DNA from 2 places in the Algibacter sp. L4_22 genome. Region 1 is predicted to be linked to the other one. Evidence: riboswitches for the same ligand, from Rfam matches in the RefSeq annotation. Region 1 holds a riboswitch; the other holds the start of a gene.

Evidence for each region. Region 1 has a riboswitch for thiamine pyrophosphate ahead of thiS (sulfur carrier protein ThiS). Riboswitches for the same ligand answer to the same signal wherever they lie in the genome.
Region 2: linked by a shared signal. The riboswitch ahead of M4I23_RS00895 (TonB-dependent receptor) and the one ahead of thiS (sulfur carrier protein ThiS) in region 1 are both predicted to bind thiamine pyrophosphate.

What each region holds. Positions count from the first base shown of each region.
Region 1 is NZ_JAMCOK010000002.1:780,404-788,126, reverse strand. It holds gene thiH (2-iminoacetate synthase ThiH) at 1-179, opposite strand, end outside; gene M4I23_RS07995 (thiazole synthase) at 186-959, opposite strand; gene thiE (thiamine phosphate synthase) at 992-1,639, opposite strand; gene M4I23_RS07985 (hydroxymethylpyrimidine/phosphomethylpyrimidine kinase) at 1,641-2,393, opposite strand; gene M4I23_RS07980 (thiamine phosphate synthase) at 2,390-2,989, opposite strand; gene thiC (phosphomethylpyrimidine synthase ThiC) at 3,101-4,960, opposite strand; gene thiS (sulfur carrier protein ThiS) at 5,040-5,243, opposite strand; TPP riboswitch at 5,332-5,434, opposite strand; gene M4I23_RS07965 (hypothetical protein) at 5,609-6,382, opposite strand; gene M4I23_RS07960 (DNA mismatch repair protein MutS) at 6,407-7,723, opposite strand, start outside.
Region 2 is NZ_JAMCOK010000001.1:207,640-215,362, forward strand. It holds gene M4I23_RS00895 (TonB-dependent receptor) at 1-1,790, opposite strand, end outside; TPP riboswitch at 1,890-1,981, opposite strand; gene arfB (alternative ribosome rescue aminoacyl-tRNA hydrolase ArfB) at 2,037-2,444, opposite strand; gene M4I23_RS00905 (DUF4301 family protein) at 2,446-3,996, opposite strand; gene M4I23_RS00910 (AAA family ATPase) at 4,001-4,564, opposite strand; gene pnuC (nicotinamide riboside transporter PnuC) at 4,525-5,157, opposite strand; gene M4I23_RS00920 (geranylgeranylglyceryl/heptaprenylglyceryl phosphate synthase) at 5,181-5,894, opposite strand; gene M4I23_RS00925 (4'-phosphopantetheinyl transferase superfamily protein) at 5,891-6,520, opposite strand; gene ahcY (adenosylhomocysteinase) at 6,652-7,723, shown strand, end outside.

The DNA.
Region 1 (7,723 bases):
AGCTGAGCCATTTGCTCTAAATAAGGTTTTGCAGCAGGAGAAATTAACGCTTTAAAATCTTCTAAATCGCGTTTCGGGTTTCCTAAAGCACGTAAAACATCGGATTCTGTTTTAGAAAAAATACTCTGTAGAGTATTGTCCCAATTGTAAGTGTCAAATATGTTTTTGAAACTGCTCATAGATTCTTAATTCAAAAAACTTGTTAAGGGACTACTTGCTTCTGCTTTTTTATGCACTATTGGAGCAAGTTTTGCTTTATAAGCCATGCGTCCAGCTTCTACGGCCATTTTAAAAGCAATAGCCATGTCGGTTGGGTTTTGAGAAACTGCAATAGCGGTGTTTACTAAAACAGCATCGGCTCCTAGCTCCATAGCGTAAGCGGCATGCGATGGTGCACCAATACCAGCATCTACAATTACAGGAATATTACTTTGGTCGATTATAATTTCGAGAAAATCTTGAGTTTTTAAACCTTTATTACTACCAATAGGCGCACCTAAAGGCATGACACATTGTGTACCAACTTCTTCTAAGCGCTTACATAAAACAGGGTCGGCATGGATATAAGGCATCACAACAAAACCTAATTTTACAAGTTCCTCGGCTGCTTTTAAGGTTTCTATAGGGTCTGGTAATAAATACTTTGGATCGGGATGAATTTCTAATTTAATCCAATTGGTTTCTAATGCTTCACGAGATAATTGTGCTGCAAAAACGGCTTCTTTTGCATTTCGCACACCAGATGTATTGGGTAATAGATTAATTCTAGGATGATTTAAATGTGATAAAATATCATCTTCTCTATCTTGTACATCTACACGTTTTAGCGCCACAGTTACCAACTCACTTTCCGAAGCTAACAAGGCCGCTTTCATTAATTTAGACGAGCTAAATTTTCCAGTTCCAGTAAATAATCTTGAGCTAAATGTTTTATCTGCTATTTGTAATTTATTATTCATAATAAAAGTAACTTTTATTAAAGATTTGTGTTTTATTTTTCTTCAGGTTTCCAGCGTTGTTCCTCTGTTATGCCTCCGTTTATAAGTTCTTTAAATTTCGAGATTTTATTGAAATCGCTTGTGATTTCTCCCGAAACGGCAATACCATAAACACCTGTTATCATAATATCTAAAATATCATTCAATGTGATGCCACCAATAGCGATAACCGGAATATCTGTTTTTAAGGATTCTAGTATTGTTTTGTATCCTTCTTCTCCTAAAACAGGGCTTAAGTTTTCTTTTGTTTCCGTAAAACGGAAAGGCCCCAAACCTATATAATCTACTTTTTGATCAATTAATTTTTTGCAATCAGCAAGTGTGTTAGCGGTTCCTCCAATAATTTGCCAAGATGCCAATCCTTTTCGGGCAATAGTTGGGGAAGTGTCCGATTTACCTAAATGCACACCATCGGCTTTAACTTCGGCTGCTATTTTATAATAGTCGTTTATAATTAAGCGTGTTTGAAAATGCTCCGTAATTTCTCTCGCTTTTTTTGCAGTTTCTAAAACAGTTTTAAGGTCGTATTTCTTTAAGCGCAACTGAACCAATTCGGCTCCAGCAGCACAAGCACTATGGATATTTGTTAAATGTTCTTGTGGCGTTGCGCCTTGCGATATGTAATGTAATTTAGCTATCATATTATTTTTTTGAATGAAATCCTAACATTGATTTATTAGAATTTAAAAATTTTTCGGTGTATCGTTTACCTTCTTTGCATGCTTTTAACAAAGGAAATCCTAATGCTAAATAACTCGTTATAGCAGAAGATAAAACACAACCACTACCATGTTTTTCGGAGCAGTTAAATGATTTTGGGTTTAAAGTAAATTGCTTTTTATTGGTAATATAAAGAACGTCTCGTCCTATTTTATCTGTACGGTGACCACCCTTTAAAAATAGATTTGTTTTTGATGAAATATAAGCAATTGTTTCTTCTATATCTTTTTCTGGGTATAATTGTTGAATTTCATTGTAATTAGGTGTTAATAGATATATTTTAGATAATATATCGTCTAATTTTTCTGAATTATTAGAATGAAAACTAAAGTCTGAACTTGACTTTAAAACAGGATCTAAAACGATTTTAATTTCCGGATTTAGTTCTTGCAATCTATTAATTATAATGGATAATATTTCCCAGTTTTCTACAATACCAATTTTAACATAATTGATTTCAAAACGATTAAATAATATCTCCATTTGATTTAAAATAAGAATTATTTCTGTCCAATGGCAGGCTTTAAATTCTATGTCATTCTGGATGGTATTCGCTGTGCAAACAGATAAACCATAACATTTTAAAGCTTCAAATGTTTTTATGTCAGCAGTTAGTCCGGCTCCATTAGATGGATCGAAACCTGCGATGGTTAATATGCTTGGTCGTTTTTTCAAATTATTGTAGTGTCGTAAACTGTTTTTAATTCTATGAAACTTTTAACGGGATTATTTGAATTCCATATACCTCCCAAAACTCCAACACCTTTAAAACCTAATTTAAAAGTTTCGATTATAGTATCTGCGTTAATACCTCCCATACCAATAATAAATTTATCTATATGGTTTACATTAAAACCTCTCCCTTCGTAGCCTACTTTAGAAATAGAAGAAAACACGGGACTTAATAAGTGGTAATCGAATTCGAATTCGCAATCTTCTAATGTTTTTGGTTCATGAAAAGAGGAACTAATGCTTTTACCAAACATGTTTAGATTTTTAAAATACTGTCCAGGATTATCTATATGATCTATCCGTTTTTGTTCTTGAAAGTGAATGCCTTTTAAATCGAATTCATTAATTAGTTCATGAAAATAATGCACTACAATTCTATTATGATATTGTTTATCTATTTGATTTAAATAAGAGCAATGTTCTTCATAGTTTTTATTGGGTTTTCTAAAATGATAGTATTGTAAACCTTCTTGAAACAACTGGTTAAGTATTTCAATTTCGTTTGGAATATCATGTTCTGGTGCTATTAAAACTATCATTTTTTTTGAGTTAGGGATTGCAGTGAAAATCCTTTTGCTTTTGCAAAAGATTGTAACGGAAAGCCCGCCCTCGCTTTGTTTAAAAAGCGGGGGAACTCCCAATTAATTATTCTACAAATATACTTCAGATCCTTTATCTTTAAACTCTTTTGATTTTTCTTTGAAACCTTTTGCAATAACCTCGTTATCTACAATGTCGTTTTCGGCTGCAAAGTCTCGTACTTCCTGAGAAATTTTCATGGAACAAAATTTTGGACCACACATAGAACAGAAATGCGCAATTTTTGCACCTTCGGCAGGAAGTGTTTCATCGTGATATTCGCGAGCACGTTCTGGATCTAAACCAAGGTTAAATTGATCTTCCCATCGGAACTCGAAACGTGCCATACTCAAGGCGTTATCTCTATGTTGAGAACCAGGATGACCTTTAGCTAAATCGGCAGCATGGGCAGCTAATTTATAAGTAACCACACCAACACGAACATCTTCTTTATTAGGTAAACCCAAGTGTTCTTTTGGAGTTACGTAACAAAGCATCGCGCAACCGTACCAACCAATCATGGCGGCACCAATACCAGATGTAATATGGTCGTAACCTGGAGCAATATCGGTTGTTAAAGGGCCTAGTGTGTAAAAAGGAGCCTCGTCGCAAAGTTCAATTTGTTTCTCCATATTTTCTTTAATCATGTGCATGGGCACGTGACCTGGACCTTCTATAAAACACTGTACTTCGTGTTTGCGGGCTATTTGTGTTAACTCGCCAAGGGTTTCTAATTCAGCAAATTGTGCTTCATCATTCGCATCTGCAACAGAGCCTGGACGTAATCCGTCACCAAGAGAAAAAGCGACATCGTAAGATTTTAAAATTTCGCAAATATCTTCAAAATGTGTGTATAAAAAACTTTCTTTATGGTGAGCTAAACACCATTTTGCCATAATGGAACCACCACGAGATACAATACCGGTAACACGTTTTGCCGTCATAGGCACGTAACGAAGTAATACGCCAGCGTGAATTGTGAAATAATCTACACCTTGTTCGGCTTGTTCTATTAATGTATCACGGAAAATTTCCCATGTTAAATCTTCGGCAACGCCATTAACTTTTTCTAAAGCTTGGTAAATTGGCACGGTACCCACAGGAACAGGTGAGTTGCGTACAATCCACTCGCGTGTTTCGTGAATATTTTGCCCAGTAGATAAATCCATGATATTATCTGCGCCCCAACGGCAAGCCCAAACTGCTTTTTCTACTTCTTCCTCAATGGATGAGGTTGTGGCAGAATTTCCAATGTTGGCGTTTATTTTTACCAAGAAATTACGACCCAAAATCATAGGTTCTGCTTCTGGGTGGTTTATGTTTGAAGGGATTACTGCACGACCTCTTGCTACTTCCGATCGTACAAATTCTGGTGTAATTTTATCTGGAATAGAAGCGCCAAAGTGTTCGCCTTTATGTTGTTTTCTAATCTCGGTCATTTCATCAATTCGTTGGTTTTCACGAATAGCGATGTATTCCATTTCTGGAGTAATAATGCCTTTTTTGGCGTAATGTAATTGTGTTACGTTTTGGCCTGTTCTGGCACGCAATGGCATTTTTAGATGCGAAAAGCGCATGTGGTCTAAGCTAGAATCATTTAAACGCTCGTTACAATATTTTGAAGAAAAACCGCTTAATTGCTCGACATCTCCACGTTCTAGAATCCAGCTTTCGCGAATTCTTTCTATACCGGTGTGTACATCGATGGATTTATTAGGGTCTGTATATGGGCCAGAGGTATCGTAAACAGTTATAGGCTGGTTTGGTGTTTTCTTTTTCGTCAACGAATCTGTAGTATCACTTAAAGAAATTTCACGCATGGCTACTTTAATTTGTGGGTGAATTTTTCCTTTCACGTAAATTTTATTAGAATTTGGGAAAGGGTTTCTTGTTATTCCGTCTTGTTTTGGTGCAGTGTCTTTTGTTTTCATTGCTTATTTATTTGATAGCGTGTAACTGGTAATAAATTTGATTGAATTTTGTGTAAATTTTATTTGTAGAAGGTTGGTTTTAACCGCCTTGAGTGGCTTTTATGATTAAGACCTCGTCACCATCATTAAGAGTTTGAGTTTTCCAGTCGGTTCTAGTGATGATGTTTAAGTTTACGGCAAGTGCTATGCCGTTCGTCGAGATTTCTAACTTTTTTAAAATGCTTTCAAGAGAGCATTCTTTATTTAATTGATGTGTTGCGTTGTTTACCTTTATGTTTATCATATAAAAATAGTTTGTGCAGACTAAATAAGTTTAGTCAAACAATTTTTGTAAACGATAAAAGGTTCGGGAATTTGAAAAAAGGGCAGTGGTTACACTGTTAACTTTTCCCTCCGTTGGTGTTAACCAAATCAGGTTCTAAGGATGTTTCTCAAACTAATTATATAAATAATTAATTACTCCTAAAGTTTACTATCGCAAATATATGTAAAACAATGAAAGATTAGACTACAAAAAATGAGATTGTTTTTTTTCATTTTTTAAATGATGTATTATACTTATGAAAGTATCATTATTATTTGTTTTAAAAGTCTTTTTAAGATAAAGGTTAGAGATATAATTTATCTATTTTATTTTCCAATGTGATTTTACTCTATTTTCCATTGATATTTATCTTCTTCACTTAATATTTTATAGATTTGGAATCCAAATTCGGCTAAATAAACTAAAACTTTATTTAGTAATACTATGTCAAATTGAATTAAAATTTTATTTCCTTCAAGTTTGTTTTTATTAAATAAAAATTCAAATAGATTTTTATAATATTGGTTATTTGGGATTTTATAAACATCTAAATAACCTTTATTGTGAGTTACTGAATGTCGAATCTCACTAAATATTTTGAGTAATTCTTTAAATTTGAAGTCATTAATGTTGTTTTTTGAATAATTAACTAACCTTTTTCCTCCTGCTTTTTTGATTAGCTTATAGATGTTTTCTCCTCCTTTTAAATCTTTTCTTGAGTAGTTTTCATTAAATCCAACTAACTTTTTAAATTCAATATCATTTATGATTTTTGAATCTATACAATCTTTCAAAAATCTTTCAAAAGCTTCATAGCATTGTGAATAAACAAAACTAAATTCTCTTGATAAAATTTTAGTTATTTCATCGGGATAATTTTCTTTTCCAGTTAATTTATTAATTCCAGTATGAAAACGTAATTTAGAATTATTTTCTCTTTGTAATGTCCAGTCTTCAATTACTAAAGATGTTAATGAAGAATAAATAGATTCTTCTGTCTTATATTTTTCTATGTCTTTTATTAAGACCTTATTAAGTCTATTTGTTGAATGTTTAAAATCCGTTATCGTATGAAAGTAGTTGTCTAAATTTTTTCTGTAAATGTTCTCGATTTTCATTTTATCCAACTTAAAAAATGATTATTACTTCTTCATATGCTCCACCAATTCCAACTGATCAATACTCACATTTGTAGTAAAGATGCCATAGTTTACAACAGCTTTATTTTTTTCAATTTTATCAATGGTACCAACGGCTCGGCCATCTTCCATGCGGACGCGATCGCCTAAACGAATTATCGATTTTGGTTTAGGAGCTTCAATGGCTTTTTTCTTCGCTTCTTTTTTATTTTCGCGAATAACTTCAACCTTTTTTTCTACTTCTTTTTTTACCTGAACTTCTTTGGCTTTTACTTTCTTTTTTTGCTTTACAGTAACGCGTTTACGTTTAGAATTTTCAATTTGAACTATTTTAAAAAGTTCGCCCATGAGTTCTTTTTTCTGTTTGTTTTCAAAAAACTTCTCGGCAATATCATTAACCTTTTGGCCTAAGTAAATTAAACGTTGATTGCTATCGTAGAGTTCTTGATAGCTTTCTAGTTTTTTTTGGATTTTGGTATTTATTTCTTCAAGTTTATCGGCTTCTTCTCCTTTTTTCTTTTCGTTTTCTTTTAATGATTGGCCTGTTTTTTCTAATTTAGAACGTTCTTTTTGAAGTTTAGCAATTGTGGCATCAAAACGAACTTTGCTACGTTCAATTTTCTTTTTAGCCCGGTTTATTAAACTATAAGGAATACCATTTTTCTGTGCAACTTCAAAAGTAAAACTACTTCCTGCTTGTCCGATTACGAGTTTAAACAAAGGTTCAAGCGTACGCTCATCGAAAAGCATATTTGCGTTAAGCATATTTGGCATTTCGTTTGCCAAAATTTTCAGGTTAGAATAGTGTGTGGTAATAATTCCAAAAGCTTCACGATGGTAAAACTCTTCTAAAAAAGTTTCCGCTAAAGCACCTCCAAGTTCCGGATCACTCCCTGTTCCAAATTCATCTATTAAAAAAAGTGTGTTTTTGTTACACTTCTTCAAGAAATAATTCATTTGTTTTAAACGATAACTATATGTACTTAAATGGTTTTCAATGGATTGGTTGTCGCCAATATCACTTAATATTCTATCGAATAAACAAACGGTGCTCCGTTCGTGTACAGGAATTAGCATACCACTTTGCAACATAACTTGTAGTAATCCAACGGTTTTTAAAGTTATACTTTTTCCGCCCGCATTTGGTCCAGAGATTACAATAATCCTGCTATCTTTTTTTAACTCTATACTTTGCGAAAATGTTTTTTGTTTTTTTTCTAAATTGTTTAAATAGAGTAGTGGGTGGAAGGCATCACGCAAATTCATGCTGTGATCTTCTGTAAATTCTGGTAAAATCCCGTTCATAGATTTGGCGTATTT
Region 2 (7,723 bases), on a different contig from region 1:
GCGTTCCCAATAACAACTTCTGGTGAAAACGAAATATTTGTACTTCCTAAATCGACAACCTCACCATTTATAGACGAATTGAAATTCTCGTTTTTATTAGTACTCAATGCAAAATTAGTGGCTATACTAAACATTTTGTTAAATCTAATATTAGCATCAACCTCCAAACCTAAGCGGTAACTTTTTCCACTAGTTGCTCTAATTGGGCTTCCAACATCATCCAATTGTCCTGTTAAAACTAATTGGTTTTTATAAAACATATAATATAAATTAGAATTTACACTCACTTTATTTTTATTAAAACGCCAGCCTAACTCAATATCTTTAAGTGTTTCGTTTTGAGTAACTCCTGCTTCAAAATCATCACGATTAGGTTCTCTATTCGCTATAGCAAACGAGGTGTAAAAACTACTAAACTCAGAATTTTTATAAGTTAAACCTACTTTAGGGTTAAAGAAACTAAAACTAGCATCTGCATTAAAATCAACTCTATCAGAATTTAATCCGCCTGTTTTATAATCTACAAAACGCCCTTGTAAATCAACGAAACCAATAAGTTGATCACTAAATCTAACGGTTGCCTTAGAGAATACACTAAAATCATTTTTAGTAGCATCACCATCGTAATAATGATCTCTAATATTTGCGTTTGCAGCTAAATCACTACCCCAAATAACTTCTCCAAAATGGTCACCATCATAAGAACTGTACGATAATCCGGTGATAACCTCAACCGCATTGTTCTTATAAGTAACATTAGCATTAACAACGTAGAAATTATTATCTAACCAACGACGCACAATAACATCCGAATCTTCTTCAATTAAATTATTAAAATCGGTAGCAGATTCTTCTGCTTTGTACTGCTCAAAATATCCTTTTCCTTTAGTATAGTTTAAACCTAAGTTTGTAGACCAGTTATTATCAAAACGCTCATTCCAATGTAATTGGTAGTGATCTTGCCAGTAATTATCGGTTTCATTATCATAAGTATATGGGTTTTGTCTACGATCTTCTTTAAGTTCATCTGCAGTTAAACCATACCATGCTTGGTAAGTTCGCTCTTCATTTCCAAAAGTTAAAGCTTTTATTAATGTGTTACCATCTTTATAAACACCTTGTAAAAAATAAGATTTTAAATCTGTAAAAGCACGATCTACATAGCCATCGGATTTTAATTTTGAAAAACGACCAGAAATTTCAAAATGATCATTCAGCAAACCTGTACTTAGTTTCACGGTATGCTTTCGTGTACCAAAACTTCCAAAACTATTTGAAATTTCACCTGAAGCTTCATCAGAATACGCATCGGTTAAAAGATTTAAACTCGCTCCAAAAGCACCAGAACCGTTAGTAGATGTACCAACACCACGTTGCAACTGTAAACTCTCTGTAGATGATGCAAAATCTCCTAAATTCACAAAAAATGATCCTTGACTTTCAGGATCATTATAAGGAATCCCATTAATAGTAACATTTACACGTGTTCCATCGGTTCCCCGTACACGAATACTGGTATAACCTACTCCAGCACCAGCATCACTTGTAGTAACTACAGATGGTAAAAAATTAAGAAGAGTAGGAATATCCTGTCCTAAATTACGTTTTGCAAGTTGTTCTTTAGAAAGATTAGAGTGTGTAATTGGCGAATCGGCATTTACACGCACTGCTTTTACTAAAACCTCATCGAGAGTTTCTATTTTAGTAGAATCTGTTTGTACTGGGTTTTGTTGTGCATTTGCACAGACTGATAACACAAGAAGTGTTAAAAAAAGAAAAATGTTTTTCATTACGATTATATTTATAATCGAATAAAAAGAGGTGATTATTCTTTAAAATTAATTAATTTTCGAAATGCTTAGACAAGCTTAGCATAACTATTCGCACCATTTGCATGATGTTACATTTCCTAAACAGCATTACCTGTTCTAGGTTCAATGGGTATGATCTCAGCCGATATTAGGCACCCCTTTTTTGAGAACGTTGCAAAAGTAAATAACAATTTAGAATTAACAATAAGAATAAAACAATTCTTTTCAATCTATATTTGGCTTACGCCTATTTACTTTTTTATCAGAAAGGTTCTTTTTGTTTTTTAATCGTTTTCTAATAACCGATTTTGGAATTTTTGTTGCAATTCGCCTTTTCGGAATTACAAGCGACGATTTTATTAACGTTAAAAAACGTTTTATAATAAGCTCTTTATTTTTATGCTGACTTCTACTCTCTCCGCATTGCATTAAAAGCACGTCGTTCTTGGTTAAACGGTGTTTCAACTTTATTAACAAACGTGCTTTTCGAGGTTCGGAAAACACTAAAGAATTTACCAAATCGAAGCTCAGTTCAATTTTTGAAGATACTTTGTTTACATGCTGTCCGCCCGCACCCGAACTTCTCACCGCTTTAAATTGTAACTCTTGAATTAACGCTGCTTCATTAAACATATTACCCTTGATGTTCCGGCTTTAAAAGATCATTAACCGTTTTTACCGGACTAAAAGTATTCAATGGCACTTCAACAAAAACAGTAATCCAATCGGCCATACTACCATTCCATAAACCGGGAAGTTCTAACGCTTGAATATCGGTTCCATTTTGTGTTTTCATAGTGATAAAAGCAGCTTCGGGATCAACATAATTTAATAAATTAAACTTTTCACCTTTATAGTTTTTAACACCACAAACTAGATCTGTTGGGTTAAAATGAGTTGCATTCTTAACAATTTCAGCTTGCGCTTTATTATCTATATCAATTTGAGCAAACTCAACAATTTGTAAAGAAACATCTCCGTTTTTGTCCTTAACCCAAAACGGACCACCACCAGGCTCACCAACATTTTCAACCATACCGCAAACACGAATAGGTTTATTTAATTTATTTTTCAAGTAATTTTTCTTGTCTTCGGAAGCCATATCGTCAAATTCATCACCAATAGAGATATTCATTTTGGTTGTAATAAACTGAGCTATTTTCAACATTTCTGCTTCTGAAACCCCTACTTCATCTAATTGATTTAAGAAATTAAATGCACGCTCTTGAGCTTCAACTAAAACACCTCCAAGCATTTTTTTATACTCCGAAACACCTTTATTATCATCGAAAACAACAATGTTATCAATGTTTTTTATAAAAACAATATCGTGATCTAAGTCGTTTAAATTCTCGATTAAAGCACCATGACCCGCTGGGCGAAACAAAATAGATCCATCTTCTTTTCTGTAAATTTCATTATCAGTAGTTAAAGCTAATGTTTCCGTTTCTTCTTTTTGATATGAAAAAGAAATATTAAAAACTGTATTTGTTTTTTCCTCTAAAGCCGATTTAATTTTATCCAATTCAGCATTAAAATATTTATGATGTTTTTCCGAAACTGTAAAATGAAGATTTGCTTTATTATTTGAAGATGCATATAAAGTAGATTCTAACAAATGCTCTCTAAAAGCAGTTACTTCAACATTGTTATACTTATGAAATGGTAATAATCCTTTTGGAAAAAAACTATAATTTAAAGCATCTTCATCGAGCATCGTTTTTACAAATGCTGTACAAGCTTCACCTTCATTTAAACTATCAAAATTAGGATTTATAGATTTTGCTTTTATTAAAACGTCATTATAAAATGGAAGTTTTTCTAAGCCAGAAATAAATATTTCTATTAATTTATCATTCTTATTTTCAATGTATTCTTCAATAGATTCTTTGTTCGCATCAAAGTTTTTAAGAAACTGAAAAAGGAACTTAAACATTCTAGTTGCCGCACCGGAAGCTGGTACAAATCTCACCATATCAAGGCTATTTTGTTTCGCTTCAAACCCTTTTATATAATTCTGAATTTCAGCATCATTATAACTTTCAATGCCTTTTCCTATATTTCCAGCAGCAATTAAATTAGAATACGTCATCCCATTTTTTATACGAGAAACCTGCGCTTCAACTTGATTTAAAGTTATTCCCTTATTTTTAATTTGTTGAATATCTTGTTCAGAAAACATCATTTGTTTATTTAATTAAAAGGTTATCTATATATTTAATAGCTGTTTCAAGACGAGTTTTCATATCACCTTTCAACAACACATAGGGTCGTTTGTTCTTTACTAATTCATCTTCAAAAGCTTTAAACATAGCTTCTCTTCGTTCTGGCTTGTCACGCAAATCATCTGCTTCCCAAGGCGTGTCAATATAAGTCAAAAAATACAAATCGTAAGTATTCTCTAACGCGTATTTTTCAAGATCCGGATCACAACTACCTAAGTAATATGCTTCCGAATACACTTTGGTTTCTAACAAATCTGTATCGCAAATTAATACGGTATCCGTCTTTTTAGCCAAATCGTTTTCCAACTTCATTTGGCCTCTAGCAATAGGCAACAAATCTGCTATTTCGCATGTTTTACGCTCGTTATTCCATTTATCTTGCAAATAATCGCGTGCAAATTCTGGAACCCAAACCGAGTTATAGTATCTAGCTAATTGTCTCGACAAGGTTGTTTTCCCTGTCGATTCTGGACCAAATAAAACTACTTTTACACAGTTTGAAGGCTCTTGCTTATATTGTTTTTCCATGCTAAATAGCCAAATATGGCAATAAATGTAAATACTAAATACTGAAAACTTGTAAATGTAAATCCTTTATAGAAATACAATGGCACTGAAATTATATCTCCCACAATCCAAAATAACCAATTTTCAATTTTTCGTTTAGCCATAAGCCACATACCCACAAAAAATATCGCTGTTGTAAGCGTATCAACATACGCCATCCAACTCGTCCATTTCCCAAAAGCATTGTAAACTAAATAAACAAATACTAAAGTGGCTAAAAATATAGTTAAACTAAGTTTTTTCTCGTTAAACGTGGTTTTAGAAATAGGTGTAACGTCACTTTCGTCTACTTTACGTGTCCAAATATACCAACCATAAACGCTCATAATAAAATAATATGCATTTATCATCATATCTCCTAAAAGCTCCCATTTCAAGAGCAAATAAACAAAGATTAACGTACTTATCATACCCGTTGGAAACACCCAAATTTTATTTTGTTTTGAATACCAAACAGAGAACAAACCAAAAATAATGGCTACAACCTCAAGCGCGATATCAATAGTTTCATACCCAGAATATTGTTTGAATAAAAATTCGAAAATAGCGTTCATAAAAATTATTATCGTGCTTTAATTTATTTCTTTAATGCATTAAAGAACAATTCATCTTCTTCAAAAGCTGTACCAATAACTACTAAATCGGCACCCGATTGATATGCTTTTTCCAATTGTTCTAAATTTCGAATACCACCACCAACTATTAACGGGATTTCTATTTCCTTTTTTACTTTTGAAATAATAGTTTCCGAAACAGGAAAATCTGCCCCACTTCCGGCTTCTAAATATATTAGTTTCATACCTAACAACTCACCTGCTTTCGCGGTATCGATAATGTTTTGGGTATTTTTATCAGGCATTGGCAACGTTTCAGTAACCTGCTGCACTGCCGTTTCCTTTCCGCTTTCAACTAAAATATAACCCGTTGAAATAATTTCTAATTTCGTGTCTCTTAATTTTGAAACTGCTTCCACATGTTTACCTATTAAATATTCCGGATTTCTCCCAGAAATTAAAGATAAGAACAAAATAGCATCTGCTTTTTTAGTAATTTGAGTAACATCACCCGGGAATAAAACTACGGGTAATTTGGTGTGTTTCTTTATTTCTTTGACTAAAACATTAGTAACAAAATCATCAACTATACTTCCGCCTACAAAAATATGTGTAGCTATAGATGTGTTTATTTTTTCAATAAAAGCACCTGTTTTTTCAACTAAAAATTTATCAGGATCTATTAAAACCGCAAGTTGCCTTTTACCGCCTTGTATGTTAGAATAAATATTTATCATTCTCCAATAGCAAAAGCACAAACAAATCCTTCAAACTCAAAAAAGTGAACTAAATATCGGTGTTTTTTTTCTTTATAATCAATCCAAGCAATTGTTTCTTCATCTTGCAATTCAAAAGGAATCACCAAAAAACATTGTTTAAAACTCGTACCGGGCGTTGCGAAAAGTTTGTATAAGGATTCTTTTACACACCAAACAGTGGTTAGTTTTTTAATATAATCAACAGCTATTTTATCTAAGTAATCTTCCTCATAGTCAATAAATTTATGAGCAATCACCGTGATTTTATCACGTTGCTTTTCAATATCAATCCCAATAATATGGCTACTAATAATTACCGCCGAAAAATTAAAAGAATGTGTTATAGAAATTTCTTTACCATCCTTTAAATGTGGTTTACCATTGTCATCATAAAATAAATCGGCATCCTCATATCCAAATTCTGCAAGTAAGTGGCGTACACTTAAAAACCCACGTTGGTGCAATGTACTCTTCATTCCCAACACCCTTTTTAAGGTCTCTGGTTTTAAAGTAATTGAATTCATTAAATCATCAAAAGACTCTGTAATCTTCCAGATTTTAACAACAGTTTGTGAATTTGGCGTAATGGTTTTGTAAAGTGGCATTTAATATTCTAAATGTTATTGATTATCTTTGCACAATCTTAAACAAATTGTACGATTCTCACGAGCGAATTTAACGATTTTAACACGAATCTCAATCCTGTTTAAGTTATTAAATAAAAAAGAACATTGATATGAGCACAAAAACAATTCCTTACGTAGCTAGCAAAGTTAAAGATCTTTCTCTTGCAGCTTGGGGACGAAAAGAAATAGAATTAGCCGAAGCAGAAATGCCAGGTTTAATGAGTCTTCGTGAAGAATACGGTAACTCGCAACCACTTAAAGGTGCGCGTATTGCTGGTTGTTTACACATGACGATACAAACTGCGGTTTTAATCGAAACTTTACAAGCATTAGGTGCCGAGGTAACTTGGAGTTCTTGTAATATTTTCTCAACTCAAGATCAGGCAGCAGCAGCAATTGCAGCAGCAGGAACAGCAGTTTACGCATGGAAAGGATTAACAGAAGAAGAATTTGATTGGTGTATAGAGCAAACGCTTTTCTTTGGAGAAGACAGAAAACCATTAAACATGATTCTTGATGACGGTGGCGATTTAACTAACATGGTTTTAGATAAATACCCAGAATTAGCAGCAGGAATTAACGGACTTTCAGAAGAAACAACTACAGGTGTTCACCGTCTTTACGAGCGTGTAAAAAACGGAACATTACCAATGCCTGCTATTAACGTAAACGATTCTGTAACAAAATCTAAATTCGATAATAAATACGGATGTAAAGAATCTGCAGTAGATGCAATTCGTCGTGCAACCGATATTATGCTTGCCGGTAAACGTGTAACTGTTTGTGGTTACGGTGATGTTGGTAAAGGTACAGCCGCTTCTTTTAAAGGTGCTGGATCTATTGTAACAGTAACAGAAATCGACCCAATTTGTGCGCTTCAAGCGGCAATGGACGGTTTTGAAGTTAAGAGACTAGAAACTGTTGTTGGAAATTCAGATATTATTATCACAACTACAGGAAATAAAGATATTATCCAAGGGCGTCATTTCGAAGCCATGAAAGATAAAGTTATAGTATGTAACATTGGCCACTTCGATAACGAAATCGATATGGCTTGGTTAAACAAAAACCACGGAAATACAAAAGATACTATTAAACCACAGGTAGATAAATATAATATTAACGGAAACGATATTATTCTTCTTGCAGAAGGACGTTTAGTAAACTTAGGTTGCGCAACAG